2 linked regions of the Chelatococcus sp. HY11 genome follow. The protein of the gene in region 2 interacts with the protein of the main gene of each other region in a pairwise test. Links are inferred from orthologs where the notes say so. Each region holds a gene or a part of one and is shown on either strand. Other genes may lie near its edges.

What was found.
Region 1: the proteins of KIO74_RS11825 (region 2) and rplV interact in binary tests that used the Escherichia coli proteins (3 or more experiments, as listed by UniProt). The link is inferred for Chelatococcus sp. HY11 from one-to-one orthologs.

Annotation. Positions count from the first base shown.
Region 1 is NZ_JAHBRX010000001.1:569,168-584,022, reverse strand. What follows is about bases 7,917-10,604. They hold rplV (50S ribosomal protein L22), read right to left. Parts: upstream 9,613-10,604; coding sequence 9,220-9,612; downstream 7,917-9,219. Other genes in these bases: rplB (50S ribosomal protein L2), read right to left, coding at 9,904-10,604; rpsS (30S ribosomal protein S19), read right to left, coding at 9,615-9,893; rpsC (30S ribosomal protein S3), read right to left, coding at 8,499-9,209; rplP (50S ribosomal protein L16), read right to left, coding at 8,065-8,478; rpmC (50S ribosomal protein L29), read right to left, coding at 7,917-8,054. Outside these bases: rpsK (30S ribosomal protein S11), read right to left, coding at 1-317; rpsM (30S ribosomal protein S13), read right to left, coding at 472-840; KIO74_RS02885 (adenylate kinase), read right to left, coding at 1,062-1,643; preprotein translocase subunit SecY, read right to left, coding at 1,640-2,980; rplO (50S ribosomal protein L15), read right to left, coding at 3,067-3,546; rpmD (50S ribosomal protein L30), read right to left, coding at 3,558-3,770; rpsE (30S ribosomal protein S5), read right to left, coding at 3,784-4,353; rplR (50S ribosomal protein L18), read right to left, coding at 4,536-4,898; rplF (50S ribosomal protein L6), read right to left, coding at 4,909-5,442; rpsH (30S ribosomal protein S8), read right to left, coding at 5,478-5,876; rpsN (30S ribosomal protein S14), read right to left, coding at 5,890-6,195; rplE (50S ribosomal protein L5), read right to left, coding at 6,229-6,804; rplX (50S ribosomal protein L24), read right to left, coding at 6,797-7,114; rplN (50S ribosomal protein L14), read right to left, coding at 7,114-7,482; rpsQ (30S ribosomal protein S17), read right to left, coding at 7,586-7,828; more of rpmC, read right to left, coding at 7,839-7,916; and 7 more genes. UniProt on the Escherichia coli protein: This protein binds specifically to 23S rRNA; its binding is stimulated by other ribosomal proteins, e.g. uL4, bL17, and bL20. It is important during the early stages of 50S assembly.
Region 2 is NZ_JAHBRX010000001.1:2,583,434-2,586,232, reverse strand. It holds KIO74_RS11825 (peptide deformylase), read right to left. Parts: upstream 1,762-2,799; coding sequence 1,240-1,761; downstream 1-1,239. Other genes in the region: KIO74_RS11820 (DNA recombination protein RmuC), read left to right, coding at 1,919-2,799; fghA (S-formylglutathione hydrolase), read left to right, coding at 144-989; KIO74_RS11835 (S-(hydroxymethyl)glutathione dehydrogenase/class III alcohol dehydrogenase), read left to right, coding at 1-131. UniProt on the Escherichia coli protein: Removes the formyl group from the N-terminal Met of newly synthesized proteins. Requires at least a dipeptide for an efficient rate of reaction. N-terminal L-methionine is a prerequisite for activity but the enzyme has broad specificity at other positions.

The sequences.
Region 1 (14,855 bases), 2.0 Mb from region 2 along the record:
GTGAAGCCGACCGACTGCAGCGCACGGAGCGCCGACTCACGTCCCGAACCAGGGCCGGACACCTCGACCTCAAGCATGCGCATGCCGTGCTCGGCAGCCTTGCGCGCCGCATCTTCAGCCGCAACCTGCGCCGCGTAGGGGGTCGACTTGCGCGACCCCTTGAAACCCATCGAACCGGCGGACGACCAGGAAATGGTGTTGCCCTGAGCATCGGTGATGGTGATCATCGTGTTGTTGAACGAGGCGATCACATGGGCGACGCCAGACACGATATTCTTACGTTCGCGACGGCGGACGCGGGCGACTTCTCTTGCCATTGTCTCTTCTATCCAATCCTTCAAGCGCGCCCGTGATACCAGGCGCTCGGGACAAATGCCGGAACATCCGGCAACCATGACAACCACCCCAGACACCATGCGGGCCTGGGGTCAAACGACTTAACCGACAGACGAGCAGCGCGCCCGCAACCGATTACTTCTTCTTACCGGCGATCGGCTTGGCCTTGCCCTTGCGGGTGCGCGCATTGGTGTGCGTGCGCTGGCCGCGTACCGGAAGGCTGCGGCGGTGACGCAGGCCACGGTAGCAACCAAGGTCCATCAGACGCTTGATGTTCATCGACACATCGCGACGGAGATCACCCTCGACCAGATAATCACGATCGATAGTCTCGCGGATCTGCAGCACTTCCTGGTCGGTCAGCTGGTTCACGCGACGATCAGCCGGAATGCCGACCTTCTCGCTGATCTCCTGCGCCTTCCTGGCACCGATACCGTGAATATACTGCAGCGCGATCACCACGCGCTTGTTCGTCGGAATGTTGACGCCTGCGATACGGGCCACGTTCCAGTCTCCTCAACCCTTAACATCGAAGCCGGAGCTTCATGCGGTTCGATAATGTGCCAACTCCGGGATACCCCGGAGGAATAGTCTTGCGAACGGCCCACACGACAACACCGGCCGGCACCCCTTTTGCTCAGGACACCGGCTCGGTCACAGACTAACGTCGGCAGATTCCTGTCTTTAGGCGTTCATACAAGTTTCGTCAACCTTATCTATCGAATTCAGCCGCCAACGATCGAGCGAATCGCCGTGGTGACATCATCGATAGGTGCCATTCCGTCCACCGTGCGCAAGGTGCCCTTGCTGCCATAGTAGTCGGTCAGCGGCGCGGTCTGCTGCCGGTAGGCCTCAAGCCTCGTCCGGAAGACCTCGGGATTGTCGTCCCGACGCACGGGCTCGCCACGCTCCTCGGCCTCCCTGGCCCGCCGAACGATCCGGTCCACGAGAATCCCCTCGTCGACCTTCAACTCGATGATGGCATCGAGCTGCATGCCCTTCTGCTCAAGCATGCGGTCGAGGGCGTCAGCCTGTCCAACCGTCCGCGGAAAACCGTCGAGAATGAACCCCTTGCGCGCGTCGGGCTCCTCGATGCGCGAGGCGACGATCGAAACGACGAGATCGTCGGGGACAAGCGCCCCCTGATCCATCAACTCCTTCGCCTGCAGGCCGACGGGTGTCTTGGCCGCAACCGCGGCCCGCAACATGTCGCCCGTCGACAGCTGCGGAATACCGTGGCGTTCCACCAGACGCGCCGCCTGCGTGCCCTTACCGGCACCCGGAGGTCCGAGTAGGATCAGTCTCATTTCCGCCTTGCCCCCTTCAACTTCGACTTCTTGATGAGCCCTTCATACTGATGGGCCAACAGATGCCCGTGCACCTGCGCCACCGTGTCCATCGTGACGCTGACCACGATCAGCAGCGATGTGCCGCCAAAATAGAAGGGAAGCGCCGCATAGGAAATCAGGACCTCAGGGATCAAGCAGATCAAAGCGAGGTAGGCCGCACCGACCACGGTGATGCGCGTGAGCACGTAGTCGATGTACTGCGCCGTGCGGTCGCCAGGCCGGATGCCGGGGATGAAGCCGCCGTGCTTCTTGAGATTGTCCGCGGTCTCGTTCGGATTGAACACGATCGCCGTATAGAAGAACGCGAAAAACACGATCAACAGCACATACAGGATCATATAGAGCGGACGACCGTGCGCGAGATAGGTCGAGAGCGTCGCCAGAATGCCTGTGCCGCCGCCCTGCGCCTGCGAGAAGCTCGCGAATGTGGTGGGCAGCAGAAGGAGCGACGAGGCAAAGATGGGCGGAATAACGCCAGCCGTATTCAGCTTGAGCGGCAGGAACGAACTTTGCCCCTCGTACAGCTTATTGCCGACCTGACGCTTCGGGTAGTTGATGAGCAGGCGGCGCTGGGCGCGCTCCATGTAGACGATCAACGCGATACAGGCGACCGCCATCACGATGACGCCGAGGATCAGGCCCGTCGAGACAGCGCCCTGACGGCCGAGCTCAAGCGTCCCGGCGATAGCCTGAGGCAGCTCCGCGACGATGCCCGCGAAGATGATCAACGACGTTCCGTTGCCGATGCCGCGAGAGGTGATCTGCTCGCCGAGCCACATCAGGAACATCGTGCCGCCGGTCAAGGTGATGACCGTCGTGATCCGGAAGAACACGCCCGGGTCGGCCACCATGTTCCCAGAGCCTTCGAGGCCGATCGAAATGCCATAGGCCTGGAACACCGCCAGAATGACCGTGAGATAGCGGGTATACTGGTTGATGACCTTGCGTCCCTGCTCGCCCTCTTTCTTGAGGGCCTCGAGCGTGGGAACGACGCTGGTCAGCAGCTGGATGATGATCGATGCCGAGATATACGGCATGATGTTGAGCGAGAAGATAGCCATACGGCTAACCGCTCCGCCCGAGAACATGTTGAACAGCCCCAGGACACCGCCCTGCGTCTGGCGGAAAAGCTCGGCGACCGCTTCCGGATTGATGCCGGGAAGCGGGATATAGGTGCCAAGCCGATACACGAGAAGCGCACCCAGCGTAAACCAGATGCGCTTCTTGAGTTCCTCGGCCTTCGCCAGAGCCCCGAAGTTTAGATTTGCTGCAAGCTGTTCAGCTGCCGACGCCATCGATGATCAATCCCGCAAAGGCTTCGTGGCGGCGCCGGCTACCCGACAAGGGTGCCCCGCCGCCACTGGCTTAGATAGGGGTTCGCCTACGCTTCTGCAGGTGCTGCAGCGCTCAGAATTTTCACCGAGCCGCCCACCTTCTCGATAGCGGCGATCGCTGACTTCGACGCGCCGGCCACCTCGAAGATAAGCTTCGACGTCAGTTCACCCTGCCCCAGGATCTTGACCCCGTCGCGCGCCTTGGAAACGACGCCCGCCGCGATCAGCACTTCCAGGGTGACGGGGCTCGCCACATCGAGCTTGCCCGCGTCGACGGCCGCCTGAACCCGGCCGACGTTAACCTCGTTGAGGTCGCGCCGGAAGGGGTTCCAGAAGCCGCGCTTCGGGAGGCGACGATGGATGGGCATCTGCCCGCCCTCGAAGCCCTTGATGGCGACGCCTGAACGGGACTTCTGACCCTTGACGCCGCGGCCGCCGGTTTTGCCCTTGCCCGAGCCGATACCACGGCCGACACGCATGCGGCCCTTGGTTGCGCCGGGATTATCGCGAATGTCTGTAAGTTTCATCGACATTCTCCTCACCGTGCTGCCGGCGTGTCTTCAACGACGCGCACGAGGTGACGAACCTTGTCGATCATCCCGCGGACAGCCGGTGTGTCCTCGAGAACCGAACGACGGTGAAGCTTGTTGAGACCCAGGCCGATCAGCGTTGCACGCTGCGCGGCGACGCGGCGGATCGGGCTACCGATCTGCTCGACCGTGACGGTCTTCTTCTGAGAGGATTGAGCCATTGTTCAAGCCTCCTCACGCTTCGGCGCCGGCCGCGTCGCTCATATCAGCATCGCGACGACGGGACTGGAGGGCGGACACCTTGAGGCCACGGCGGGCCGCAACGGAACGCGGGCTATCTTCGCGCTTGAGCGCGTCGATCGTGGCGCGAACCAGGTTGTACGGGTTCGAGGAACCGAGCGACTTCGCGACGACGTCGTGCATGCCGAGCGTCTCGAAGACGGCGCGCATCGGGCCACCGGCGATGATACCGGTACCGGCTGGCGCTGCACGCAGGATCACCTTGCCCGCGCCCCAACGGCCGGCAACGTCGTGATGCAGCGTCCGGCCTTCCTTCAGCGGGATGCGCACGAGCGCGCGCTTGGCCGCTTCAGTCGCCTTGCGGATCGCTTCCGGAACTTCGCGGGCCTTGCCATGGCCGAAACCGACCCGGCCCTTCTGGTCACCGACGACCACGAGGGCGGCGAATCCAAAACGGCGGCCACCCTTCACGACCTTGGCAACACGGTTGATGTGCACCAACCGATCTACAAACTCGCTGTCGCGCTCCTCACGGTCACGCGGCTGCTGACGGTCTCTCGCCATACCTTTGTCTCCACTTTCGCAGGGCGGCGGCCCCGCTCGCTTCGAACCACACCAAATCCGCCGCTTTCGAACCGGGGAAGCGCGAGAACAAGATCCGCGATTCCCAAAAACAAGACCACCGCGTAACCGGTTGCTTGCTCTCGCACAAGCCCCGGTGACGCGGCGGACCTGAATAAGTCGAATTAAAAGCTCAAGCCACCTTCACGCGCGGCTTCGGCCAAAGCCTTGACACGCCCGTGATAAATGAAGGCGCCGCGATCGAAGATGACGTCCTTGACGCCAGCGGCAACAGCACGCTCCGCGATCAGCTTGCCGATCGCGGCCGCCGCCTCGACGTTGGCGCCGCTCTTCAGCTGTTCGCGCACATCCTTCTCCAGGGATGACGCGGCAGCCAGCGTGCGGCCGGCCACATCGTCGATAACCTGGGCGTAGATCTGCTTCGAGGTGCGATGCACCGACAAACGCGGCCGTCCGTTCGCAGCAGCGCGCAGAGCGCGGCGAACACGCGCCTTGCGACGCTCAGTGGTTCCGAGTTTCTCCGCCATGGTCGGCCCCTTACTTCTTCTTGCCTTCCTTGCGGAAGATGAACTCGTTGGCGTATTTCACGCCCTTGCCCTTATAGGGCTCGGGACCGCGGAACTCGCGGATCTCAGCAGCGGCCTGACCGACCTTCTGCTTGTCGATGCCGGCGACGACGATCTCCGTCGGCTTCGGCGTCGTGATCGTGAGCCCAGCGGGGATCTCAAAGTCGATGTCGTGGCTGTAGCCGAGCGACAACTTGAGAACCTTGCCAGCGACCGCAGCCTTGTAACCGACGCCGGTGATCTCGAGCTTCTTCTCGAAGCCCTTCGACACACCAACGATCAGGTTCTCGACCTGGCTGCGCGACATGCCCCACAGCGCGCGGGCGCGCTTGGTCTCGTCACGCGGGTCAACCTTGACCTCGCCGTTGTTGAGCACCACCGAGACGTCATCGGGAACGACGAAGAACAGTTCGCCCTTCGAGCCCTTAACCTTGACAGTCTGTCCATCGACGGTCGCCGTGACGCCGGCCGGGACAGGAACTGGTTTCTTACCAATACGAGACATGATGGTCTTTCCCGTGGTTTGTCAGTGCCGCCTGATCAGAAGACCTTGCAGAGCACTTCGCCGCCCACGTTATTCTCCCGGGCCTGGTGATCGGCCATCACGCCGCGGGGCGTGGAGAGAATGGTGATGCCGAGACCATCCGCAACGCGCGGCATGTTATCGACAGAGGCATAGACGCGGCGGCCGGGCTTCGACACGCGCTGGATCGAACGGATCACAGGCGTACCGTCGAAGTACTTCAGCTCGATCTCGAACTCGGTACGGCCGTTGCCGTACTCGGTCGTCGAGTAGCCGCGAATATAACCTTCCTGCTGAAGCACATCGAGAACACGTGCGCGCAGCTTGGAACCCGGCGTTCCCACCTTGCCGCGACGCCGCATCTGGGCGTTGCGGATACGGGTGAGCATATCGCCTAGCGGATCATTGATCGACATCGCAGATCCTCCCTTACCAGCTCGACTTGACCAAGCCGGGGACAAGCCCCTGCGAGCCCAGCTCGCGAAGCGCGATACGCGACATCTTGAGCTTGCGATAGAACGCGCGCGGACGGCCCGTGACTTCGCAACGGTTGCGAATGCGCGTCGGGTTGGCGTTGCGCGGCAGCTCAGCCAGCTTCAGGCGGGCCTCGAACTGCTCTTCCGGCGACTTCGTCTGATCGTTGGCGATGGCCTTCAGACGAGCGCGCTTGCCCGCGTACTGCTTCACAAGCCGCTCGCGCCGCTTGTTCTTCTCGATTGAACTCTTCTTAGCCATATTGATCTCCGGTGTCCGCGTATGAGAGCAATCTCACTGCCGGAACGGGAAGTTGAAGTGCTTGAGAAGCGCGCGCGCTTCATCATCGGTCTTCGCCGAGGTGCAGACGATGATGTCCATACCCCAGATCTGCTCGACGCGATCGTAGTTGATCTCGGGGAACACGATGTGCTCCTTGATCCCGAGAGCATAATTGCCGCGGCCGTCGAAGGACTTCGGGTTGAGACCCCGGAAGTCACGGACGCGAGGCAGGGCGATCGTCACCAGACGATCGATGAACTCGTACATCCGCTCCTTGCGCAGCGTCACCTTGGCTCCGATCGGCATGTTCTCGCGGACCTTGAAAGTCGCGATAGCCTTGCGGGCCCGGGTCACGACAGGCTTCTGACCGGCGATCAGAGCCAGGTCAGCCGCCGCCACAGACGCCTTCTTGGAATCATTCACGGCCTCGCCGACGCCCATGTTCAGAACGATCTTCTCGATCGTCGGAACCTGCATACGGTTCTTGTAGCCGAACTCCTCGACGAGCTTCTCGCGAATGACCTCGTCGTAGTGCTTCCTCAGGCGCGGCACATAGCCGACGCCGAGATCCTGAGCAGCCTCAGCCATCGATCAGTTCTCCCGAACGCTTGGCGACACGCACCTTGCGCCCGTCGTCCAAAGTCTTGAACCCAACGCGGGTCGCCTTGCCGTCCTTGGGGTCCGCCAATGCGATATTCGACAGGTGGAGCGGCGCTTCCTTGGAGATGATGCCGCCCTCGGAATTCGCCGTCTGGCGCTGATGGCGCTTCACGATGTTCACGCCGCGCACCAGGGCGCGCTCTTCCTTGGGAAGAACCTGCACCACCTCGCCCGACTTGCCCTTGTCGCGGCCGGTGAGAACGACGACCTTGTCGCCCTTCTTGATCTTCGCGGCCATCACAACACCTCCGGCGCGAGCGAGATGATCTTCATGTGGTTCTTGGCGCGCAGTTCGCGCGGAACCGGCCCGAAGATACGTGTTCCAACCGGCTCTTTCTGATTGTTGATCAGCACAGCAGCGTTGCGATCGAAACGAATCACAGAACCATCAGCGCGACGGATGTCCTTGGCGGTGCGAACGACCACCGCCTTCATCACGTCACCCTTCTTCACACGCCCACGCGGAATAGCCTCCTTGACGGACACCACGATGATGTCGCCAACGCCGGCGTATTTACGCTTCGAGCCACCCAAGACCTTGATACACATGACGCGACGGGCGCCGGAATTGTCGGCAACGTCAAGATTCGTCTGCATCTGGATCATGGCAACGATCCTTTCTCTGTCTCAGACCGGTTTCCGGCAGCTCACACTGCCGGACTACGACTGACGGGGATCTTTCGGTCCCCTCGCCTCTCTTCAATAATGCTCAGGATGCCGCGGAGTTTTCCAGGGCAACCCAGGTCTTGAGTTTCGATATCGGACGAGTCTCCTCGATCCAAACCGTATCACCGACCTTGAACTTGTTGCCCTCGTCATGGGCATGATAGTTCTTCGAGCGACGCACCGTCTTCTTCAGAAGCGGATGCGTGAAACGACGCTCGACCTTCACGACGATCGTCTTGTCCTGCTTGTCGCTGACGACGACGCCCTGCAATACACGTTTCGGCACGGCGGCCTCCTCAAACCTTGTGAGCTTCAGCGAGCTTCTGCTGCTGAAGAGTCTTGACGCGAGCTATGTCGCGACGCACCACCCTCACGCGGTCCGTGCTCTCGAGCTGCCCCGTCGCGCGCTGAAAGCGCAGATTGAACTGCTCTTTCTTCAGCTTCAGAAGCTCGTCCTGGAGCTGGTCGGCCGACATCGCGGTGAGGTCGGAAAAACGCTGCTTCGTTTTCATCGTCTAACACTCACTCCGCAATGCGCTGAATGAAGCGCGTCCGGATCGGCAGCTTGGCCGCGCCGAGACGCAGCGCTTCGCGCGCGATCTCTTCCGGCACGCCGTCGAGTTCGAACATGATGCGGCCGGGATGAACACGCGCCGCCCAATATTCCGGCGAGCCCTTGCCCTTACCCATACGCACTTCGGTCGGCTTGTCGGTCACGGGAAGATCCGGGAAGATCCGGATCCACACGCGCCCCTGGCGCTTCATCTGACGCGTTATAGCGCGTCGCGCCGCTTCGATCTGCCGGGCAGTCACGCGCTCAGGCTCTAGAGCCTTGAGGCCGAACTGGCCGAAATCGAGATTCGTACCGCCCTTCGCGGTGCCATGAATACGGCCCTTGAACTGCTTACGAAACTTGGTCTTCTTGGGCTGCAGCATGTCTGCCTCCTAAAGCGGCTTTACGCCGCAGCCTCTCTACGGCCGTGACTACGCTGGCCGCCACTTTCCTCGGCCATACGCTTGTCCTGAGCCATGGGATCGTGCTCAAGGATTTCACCCTTGAAGATCCACACCTTGATTCCGCACGTCCCGTAGGTCGTGAAGGCCGTCGCCGTACCGTAATCCACGTCCGCGCGCAAGGTGTGAAGTGGCACGCGTCCCTCGCGATACCATTCCATACGCGCGATCTCGGCGCCGCCGAGACGGCCGGAACAGTTGATACGAATGCCTTCCGCGCCGAGACGCATGGCCGACTGAACGGCGCGCTTCATGGCGCGACGGAATGCCACACGGCGCTCCAGCTGCTGTGCGATCGACTCCGCGACGAGCTTGGCATCGATTTCCGGCTTCCGGACTTCGATGATGTTGATCGCCACGTCGGCGTCCGTCATCTTCGCCACGGTCTTGCGCAGCTTGTCGATGTCGGCGCCCTTCTTGCCGATCACCACGCCCGGACGAGCCGAGTAGATGGTGACGCGGCACTTTTTGTGCGGCCGTTCAATGACGATCTTGGAGACCGCCGCTTGCTTGAGCTGCTTCATGAGCGCCCGGCGGATCGCCATATCCTCATGCAGCAGCTTGCCGTACTCGATCTTGCCCGCGAACCAACGCGAATCCCACGTGCGGTTGATGCCGAGCCGCAGACCGATCGGATTGACCTTCTGACCCATCGCGCTCTCCTCAGGCTCCGCGGCCGGTTTCTTGCGCCACTTCCCGAACCACGATGGTCAGGTTCGAGAACGGCTTCTCAATACGCACGCCGCGACCACGGGCACGAGCGTGGAAACGCTTCATGACCAGGCCCTTGCCGACGAAGGCCTCGGCAACGACGAGATCGTCGACATCGAGGTCATGGTTGTTCTCGGCATTGGCGATGGCGCTCTCGAGCGTCTTGCGGACGTCGACGGAAATGCGCTTGCGGCTGAACTCGAGATCAGCGAGGGCAGTCGACACCTTCTTGCCGCGGATCAATGCGGCGACAAGGTTGAGCTTCTGCGGGCTGACGCGCAGGTTGCGCAGAATAGCCTTGGCCTCGTTGTCCTTCAGCGCGCGAGGATTTGCGGGCTTGCCCATGCCTATCTCCTCTTCGCCTTCTTGTCCGCGGCATGGCCATGGAAGGTCCGGGTCGGCGCGAATTCACCGAACTTATGACCGACCATCTCCTCGCTGACGAAGACGGGAATGTGCTTCTGGCCGTTGTGGACGCCGAAGGTCAGGCCCACAAACTGCGGCAGGATGGTGGAGCGACGGCTCCAGATCTTGATAACTTCCGAGCGCGTCGCGGAGCGCGCCGCCTCGGCCTTCTTGAGGAGGTAGCCGTCGAAGAACGGGCCCTTCCAGATCGAACGTGCCATCGCCCGCCCCTTATCTCTTCTTCCGCTGGTGACGCGACGTCACGATGAAGCTGTCAGTCCGCTTGTTGGCGCGGGTCTTCTTGCCCTTGGTCGGCTTGCCCCACGGCGTGACCGGATGACGGCCACCCGAAGTGCGCCCCTCACCACCACCATGCGGGTGGTCGATCGGGTTCATGGTCACGCCGCGGTTATGAGGACGCCGTCCGAGCCAGCGCGAGCGGCCGGCCTTGCCGACCGACGTGTTCATGTGGTCCGGGTTCGAGACGGCGCCAACCGTCGCGAAGCACTGGCCGTGAACAAGACGCTGCTCGCCCGAATTGAGGCGAACGATCACATAACCCTGATCGCGACCGACGATCTGAGCATAGGTACCGGCCGAGCGGGCAAGCGCGCCGCCCTTGCCGATCTTGAGCTCGACATTGTGCACGATGGTGCCGACCGGCATGTTCGCCAGAGGCATCGCGTTGCCGGGCTTGATATCGACCTGGTTGCCCGCGACGACCGTGTCGCCGACCGCCAGGCGCTGCGGCGCGAGGATATAGGCAAGCCCGCCGTCCTCGTACTTGACGAGAGCGATGAAAGCCGTGCGGTTCGGATCATATTCGACCCGATCGACGACACCAGGCTGCTCCAGGCGCTCGCGACGCTTGAAGTCGATGATGCGGTAGGTGCGCTTGTGGCCACCACCACGGAAGCGGACGGTCACCCGTCCGGTGTTGTTGCGGCCGCCTGCGGACGACTTGCCCTCAGTCAGCGTCTTGACCGGCTTGCCCTTGTAGAGCTCCGAGCGATCGACGATCACCAGCTGGCGCTGGCTCGGAGTAACCGGTTTGAAGGATTTCAAAGCCATCGGATCAGTCCTTCACCCGCCTCAGAGGCCCGTCGTCACGTCGACGCTGTGACCCTCGGCGAGGGTGACAACCGCCTTCTTCACGTCCGAACGCTGGCCGAGGGTGTTGCGGAACCGCTTCACCTTGCCCTTGGTGACCAGCGTGTTGACGCTGAGCACTTTGACGTCGAACAACTTCTCGACAGCCGCCTTGATCTGCGGCTTGGTCGCCTTACCGGCAACCTTGAACACCACCTTGTTGTGCTCCGACGCCGTCGTAGCCTTCTCGGTGATGACCGGTCCGACGATCACATCATAGTGTCGCGGATCCAGTGCGATGGGAGCCTTGCTCATTTGAAGCGCGCCTCCAACGCGTCGATGGCGGCCTTCGTCAGAACGAGCTTCTCACGCCGCAGGATGTCGTAAACGTTGATGCCCTGAACCGGCAGCACATCAACATTCGGAATGTTGCGGGCCGCGAGACGGAAATTCGTCTCGAGCTCTGCGCCGTCGACAACCAGGACATTGGCGAAACCAAGCTTGCCGAAGCTCGCCTTCAACGCCTTGGTCTTGGGCTCGGCGACACTGGCCTTGTCGAGCACGACGATCGCGCCGTCCTTGGCCTTGGCCGAGAGAGCATGGCGCAGCGCAAGCGCGCGCACCTTCTTCGGCAGATCATGCGCATGGTCACGCACGACCGGGCCGAAGGCCTTGCCACCGCCGCGGAACTGCGGCGCGCGAGCGGCGCCGTGGCGGGCGTTACCGGTGCCCTTCTGGCGATACAGCTTCTTGCCGGTGCGGGCGATCTCGGCGCGGCCAAGGGACTTGTGGGTCCCCGCTTGGCGCTTGGCGAGCTGCCAACGCACGTAACGATGAATAAGGTCGACGCGCGGCTCAAGACCGAAGATCGTCTCGTCAAGATCGATCGTGCCGGCAGCCGAGCCGTCGAGCGTGGTCACATCGAGTTTCATCACGCGTTCTCCTGTCCCTCGGCTTGCGCCGGAACAGCAGCGGACTTCGGCTCGCGGAACGCCCCGGGAAGCGGCGCTTCCTTCGGCAACTTACGCTTCACCGCGTCACGTACCAATATCCAGCCGCCAGACACACCTGGCACCGCGCCCTCAACCAGAATGAGCCCGCGCTCCGCATCCGTCTGCACGATGCGCAGGTTCTGCGTGGTCACGCGCTCGACACCGAGGTGCCCAGGCATCTTCTTGTTCTTGAACGTCTTGCCGGGGTCCTGACGGCCGCCGGTCGAACCGATCGAGCGATGCGAGACCGAGACGCCATGGCTTGCCCGGAGACCGCCGAAATTCCAGCGCTTCATACCGCCGGCGAAGCCCTTACCGGTCGTCGTGCCCGTCACGTCGACGAACTGACCAACCACGAAGTGATCAGCCGTGATCTCCGCGCCCACCGGAATGATGTGCTCGGGATCGACGCGAAACTCGGCGAGCTTCTTCTTCGGCTCGACCGTGGCGACCGCGAAACGACCGCGCTCAGCCTTCGAGACGTTCTTCACCTTGGCCTTGCCGATGCCGACCTGCAGCGCGGTATAGCCATTCGTATCCACGGTCCGGTGCGCGACAACCTGGCAGCTGTCGACCTTCAGAACCGTAACAGGGACGTGCTCACCCGCGTCCGTGAAGACGCGTGTCATCCCAACTTTTTGTGCGATCACGCCTGAGCGCATGAGCGGATCCTCTAAGGCGTTCCAGGAACCAACCAACCGAAACGGAGGGTCAGAGCTTAATTTCGACTTCGACGCCGGAGGCGAGGTCGAGCTTCATAAGAGCGTCGACCGTCTGCGGCGTCGGCTCAACGATGTCGAGAACGCGCTTATGGGTACGCATCTCGAACTGCTCGCGTGACTTCTTGTCGATGTGCGGCGAGCGGTTCACGGTGAATTTCTCAATACGCGTCGGCAAAGGAATCGGCCCCCGCACCTGCGCCCCCGTCCGCTTCGCGGTCGACACGATTTCCCGCGCCGAAGCGTCGAGAGCATCGTGGTCGAACGCCTGGAGGCGGATACGGATATTCTGGTTAGTCATGACAACGCCCTCGGGCCAATATTCCGTGCGACGCAGGCGAATGCGCTGATTGCTTGCGCATTCGCCTGATGTGCTGGTGTCTTACTCGATGATGGAGGCGACGACGCCGGCGCCAACCGTGCGGCCACCTTCGCGGATCGCGAAGCGAAGCTTCTCTTCCATGGCGATCGGAACGATCAGCACGACTTCCATCGTCACGTTGTCCCCGGGCATCACCATCTCGGTGCCTTCCGGCAACGTCACCACGCCCGTCACGTCCGTCGTCCGGAAGTAGAACTGCGGACGGTAGTTCGTGAAGAACGGCGTGTGCCGGCCACCCTCTTCCTTCGTCAGGATGTAGGCTTCCGCCTTGAACTTCGTGTGCGGCTTCACCGAACCCGGCTTGCACAGCACCTGGCCGCGCTCGACGTCCTCGCGCTTCGTGCCGCGCAGCAGCGCCCCGATGTTGTCACCCGCCTGACCCTGGTCAAGCAGCTTCCGGAACATCTCGACGCCCGTCACCGTCGTCTTCACCGTCGGCTTCAGCCCGACGATCTCGATTTCCTCGCCGACCTTCACGATCCCGCGCTCGACGCGGCCCGTCACAACCGTGCCGCGACCCGAGATCGAGAACACGTCCTCGACCGGCATCAGGAACGGCAGGTCGACCGGACGCTCCGGCTGCGGGATATACGCGTCGACCTGCGTCATCAGCTCAAGCACCGCGTCATGGCCGATCGTCGGCTCGCGATCCTCAAGCGCGCACAGCGCCGAACCACGCACCACCGGGATGTCGTCCCCGGGGAACTCGTACTTCGACAGAAGCTCGCGCACCTCGAGCTCGACCAGGTCGAGAAGCTCGGCGTCGTCCACCATGTCGACCTTGTTCAGGAACACCACAAGCGCCGGAACGCCCACCTGGCGCGCAAGCAGGATGTGCTCGCGCGTCTGCGGCATCGGGCCGTCAGCCGCAGACACCACCAGGATCGCCCCGTCCATCTGCGCCGCGCCCGTGATCATGTTCTTCACATAGTCGGCGTGGCCGGGGCAGTCCACATGCGCGTAGTGCCGGTTCTTCGTCTCGTACTCGACATGCGACGTCGAGATCGTGATCCCGCGCGCCTTCTCTTCAGGCGCCTTGTCGATCTGGTCATACGCCGTGAACGACGCGCCCCCAGACTCCGCCAGAACCTTCGTGATCGCCGCCGTCAACGACGTCTTGCCATGGTCAACGTGACCAATCGTCCCGATGTTGCAGTGCGGCTTCGTCCGCTCAAACTTCTCTTTGGCCATCGTAGGGCTCCTGATAGGAACTCGACGTTTTGCGTCGTTGGTTGCGGATCACAGCTCAGGCGTACTTGGCCTGAACCTCGGCGGCGACCGCCTGCGGCACCTGCTCGTAGTGGTCGAACTGCATGGTGTAGGTCGCACGGCCCTGGCTCATCGAGCGCAGGGTATTCACGTAGCCAAACATATTCGCGAGCGGCACCATGGCGTTGATCACCACGGCATTGCCACGCATATCCTGGCCCTGGATCTGTCCACGGCGAGAGTTCAGATCGCCGATGACGGAACCGGTGTAGTCCTCGGGGGTCACGACCTCGACCTTCATGATCGGCTCGAGCAGGACCGAGCCGCCCTTCTGAAGGCCTTCACGCAACGCCGCACGGGAGGCGATTTCGAAGGCGAGAGCCGACGAGTCGACTTCGTGGAAGGCGCCGTCGATCAGCTGGACCTTGACGTCCACCACCGGGAAGCCGGCGAGGATGCCAGCGCCGAGCACGCTGTTGAGGCCCTTTTCGACGCCGGGGATATATTCCTTCGGCACCGAGCCACCGACGATCTTGGACTCGAACTCGTAGCCCGCGCCCGTCTCATTCGGCTCGATGATGAACTTCACGCGGGCGAACTGGCCGGTACCACCGGTCTGCTTCTTGTGCGTGTAGTCGATCTCGACCTTCTTCGTGATCTTCTCGCGATAGGCGACCTGCGGCGCGCCGATATTGGCGTCCACCTTGTAGGTACGCTTCAGGATGTCGACCTTGATGTCGAGGTGAAGCTCGCCCATGCCCTTGAGGATCGTCTGGCCGGACTCCTGGTCGG
Region 2 (2,799 bases):
TCGACTGGTACATGGAGGGCAAGATCAACATCGACGACCTGATCACCCACACCATGCCGCTCGATGAAATCAACACGGCCTTCGACCTGATGCATGAGGGCAAGTCCATCCGCTCCGTTGTCGTGTACTGACGGGGCCGCGTGATGACGCTCGAACTCGTCTCCAGCGCTCGCTCCTTCGGGGGCGAGCAGCGCGTCTACAAGCATCGCTCCACCGAAACCGGCACGGACATGCGCTTTTCCGCCTTCGTGCCGCCGCAGGCGGCAGCGGGCAAGGTGCCGGTTGTGTGGTTTCTCTCGGGCCTCACCTGCACCGAGGAGAACTTCACCGTGAAGGCCGGCGCCCAGCGCGTGGCGGCGGAACTCGGGCTCATGGTGATCGCACCGGACACCAGCCCGCGCGGGGAAGGCGTGCCGGATGATCCCAACGGCGCCTATGACTTCGGCCTCGGTGCGGGGTTCTATGTGGATGCCACCGTCGCGCCTTACGCGCGCAATTATCGCATGGCGAGCTATATCGCACGGGAACTGCCGGAGATCGTCGGTGCGGAACTGCCGGCCGATAGAACGCGGCAAGGCATCACCGGCCACTCCATGGGCGGGCATGGCGCCTTGACGCTCGCCCTGAAGAATCCAGGCCGGTTCAAGGCTGTGTCGGCTTTCGCGCCGATCGTCTCACCGCTGAACTGCCCGTGGGGCGAGAAGGCCTTGGGCGGTTATCTCGGCCCGGACAAGGCCGCGTGGCGCGCCTACGACTCCTGCGCCTTGATCGAGGATGGTGTGCGCGTCGCCGACATCCTGGTCGACCAGGGCATGGCGGACGGGTTCCTCGCGAACCAACTCAAGCCGGAGCTTCTTGAGGCGGCCTGCGCGAAGGCTCGCATTGCGCTGACGCTCCGCCGGCAAGAGGGGTATGATCACTCCTACTTCTTCATCGCCACCTTCATCGCCGATCACCTCAAGTGGCATGCGGAGCGGCTCAAGGCGTGAGCGCGGTGCGCCGTGAGGCGCCTCGCCGATCGGGATGGCCGGGAACAAGCCCGGCCATGACAAAGAGGCCATGACAAAGACAAGGGAAAGCGTTCTCTGAAGGGATGTCATCCCCGGCGGCGTAGCGCCGGGAAGGGGATCCAAGACCACGCGAGGCGAATTATAAGGTCCTGACAGTGTTCGTGGATTCCGGGTTCAAGCCTTCGGCTTGCACCGGAATGACCACAGCGGCACCGACCGTCAGGCGGCTTCAGCCCACCGTTTCGCGCTTGGCCGCCTTGGCGAATTTCTTCATCACGCGGTCGCGCTTCAGCTTCGACAGGTAGTCGATGAACAGAACACCGTCGAGATGGTCGATCTCGTGCTGCAGGCAGGTCGCGAGAATGCCCTCAGCCTCGATCTCCTGCGTCTTGCCATCGAGGTCCATGTAGCGCACGCGGATCTTCGCCGGGCGCTCCACTTCCTCATAATAGTCGGGAATCGAGAGGCAGCCTTCCTCATGAATGCTGAACTCCTCGTCCGATTCCCATGTGATCTCGGGGTTGATCACGACCATCGGCGCGCGCGGCTCATCCTTGCCGGCGACGTCGATGACGAGCAGACGCTTCATGATCCCGATCTGCACCGCGGCCAAGCCGATGCCCGGCGCGTCATACATCGTGTCCAGCATGTCGGCGGCGAGCGTGCGGATCTCGTCGGTGATCTCCGTCACGGGCTCGGAGGCGGTCTTGAGACGCTGGTCTGGGATAAGGACGATAGGTTTGATAGCCATGGTGCAGACTTGCGAGGGCCTTTTTTACAGGAGGCTGCGGACAAAGCTGTCGAGGCCGGAAAACGACAGCGTAACAGCCACATAATCACTTGCGCCGCAAGGGTCAATGTGTTCTTCTTTTGTTCGCATTGATGTCGAGGCGAGTCCCAGTTCCGCGATGAATCAGACCCTGTTTAACCTGGCAGGATATCCGCTCACCGCGGGTGAAGTCATTGTCGGCGCGGCGGGCGCGGCCGTTGTCATTTTGCTTTTGCTCGCCGTTTTCTTGGCGCGCACCAACCGCGAGCGCCGCGTCGAGGCCGCCGAGGCGGCGGAGCGAGCGCGGGAAATGGACGACAAGGTCGCGGAACTCAATCGTATCCAGGCGGAGATGACAGGCCGGCTGCAGACGATCGCCGAGATCTTCGGGTCCCGCCAGCAGGATTTCGCCCGCTTCGTCGCCGAGCGGCTGGACGGCCTCCAGCATCGCGTGGGCCAGGGGCTCGAGGTTTCGTCGCGGACGACGGGTGAGCATATCGCGCGCCTCAACGAGCGTCTTGCGGTGATCGACGCGGCCCAGAAGAACCTCACCAATCTGACCGGCGAGGTGGTCGGCCTCAAGGATATCCTCGCCAACAAGCAGGCGCGCGGCGCCTACGGCCAGGGCCGCATGGAGGCGATTGTCCGGGATGGCCTGCCCGCAGGGCACTATGCCTTCCAGGCGACACTGCGCAACGGCCGCCGGCCGGACTGCCTCATCCGCCTGCCGGGCGATCACCCCCTCGTCATCGATGCCAAGTTTCCGCTGGAGAGCTTTCTCGCTTTCCGTGGTGGCACGAACGACGAGATGCGCCGCGCCGCAGCGGCGCGGGTCAAGGCCGACGTCGCCACCCATGTGAAGGACATTGCCGAGAAGTATCTCGTGCCCGGCGAGACGCAGGATCTGGCGCTGCTGTTCGTGCCGTCGGAGGCGATCTATGCCGACCTGCAGGAACATTTCGAGGATGTGGTGGCGCGCGCGCATCGGGCCCGGGTGATCATCGTTTCGCCGTCGCTTCT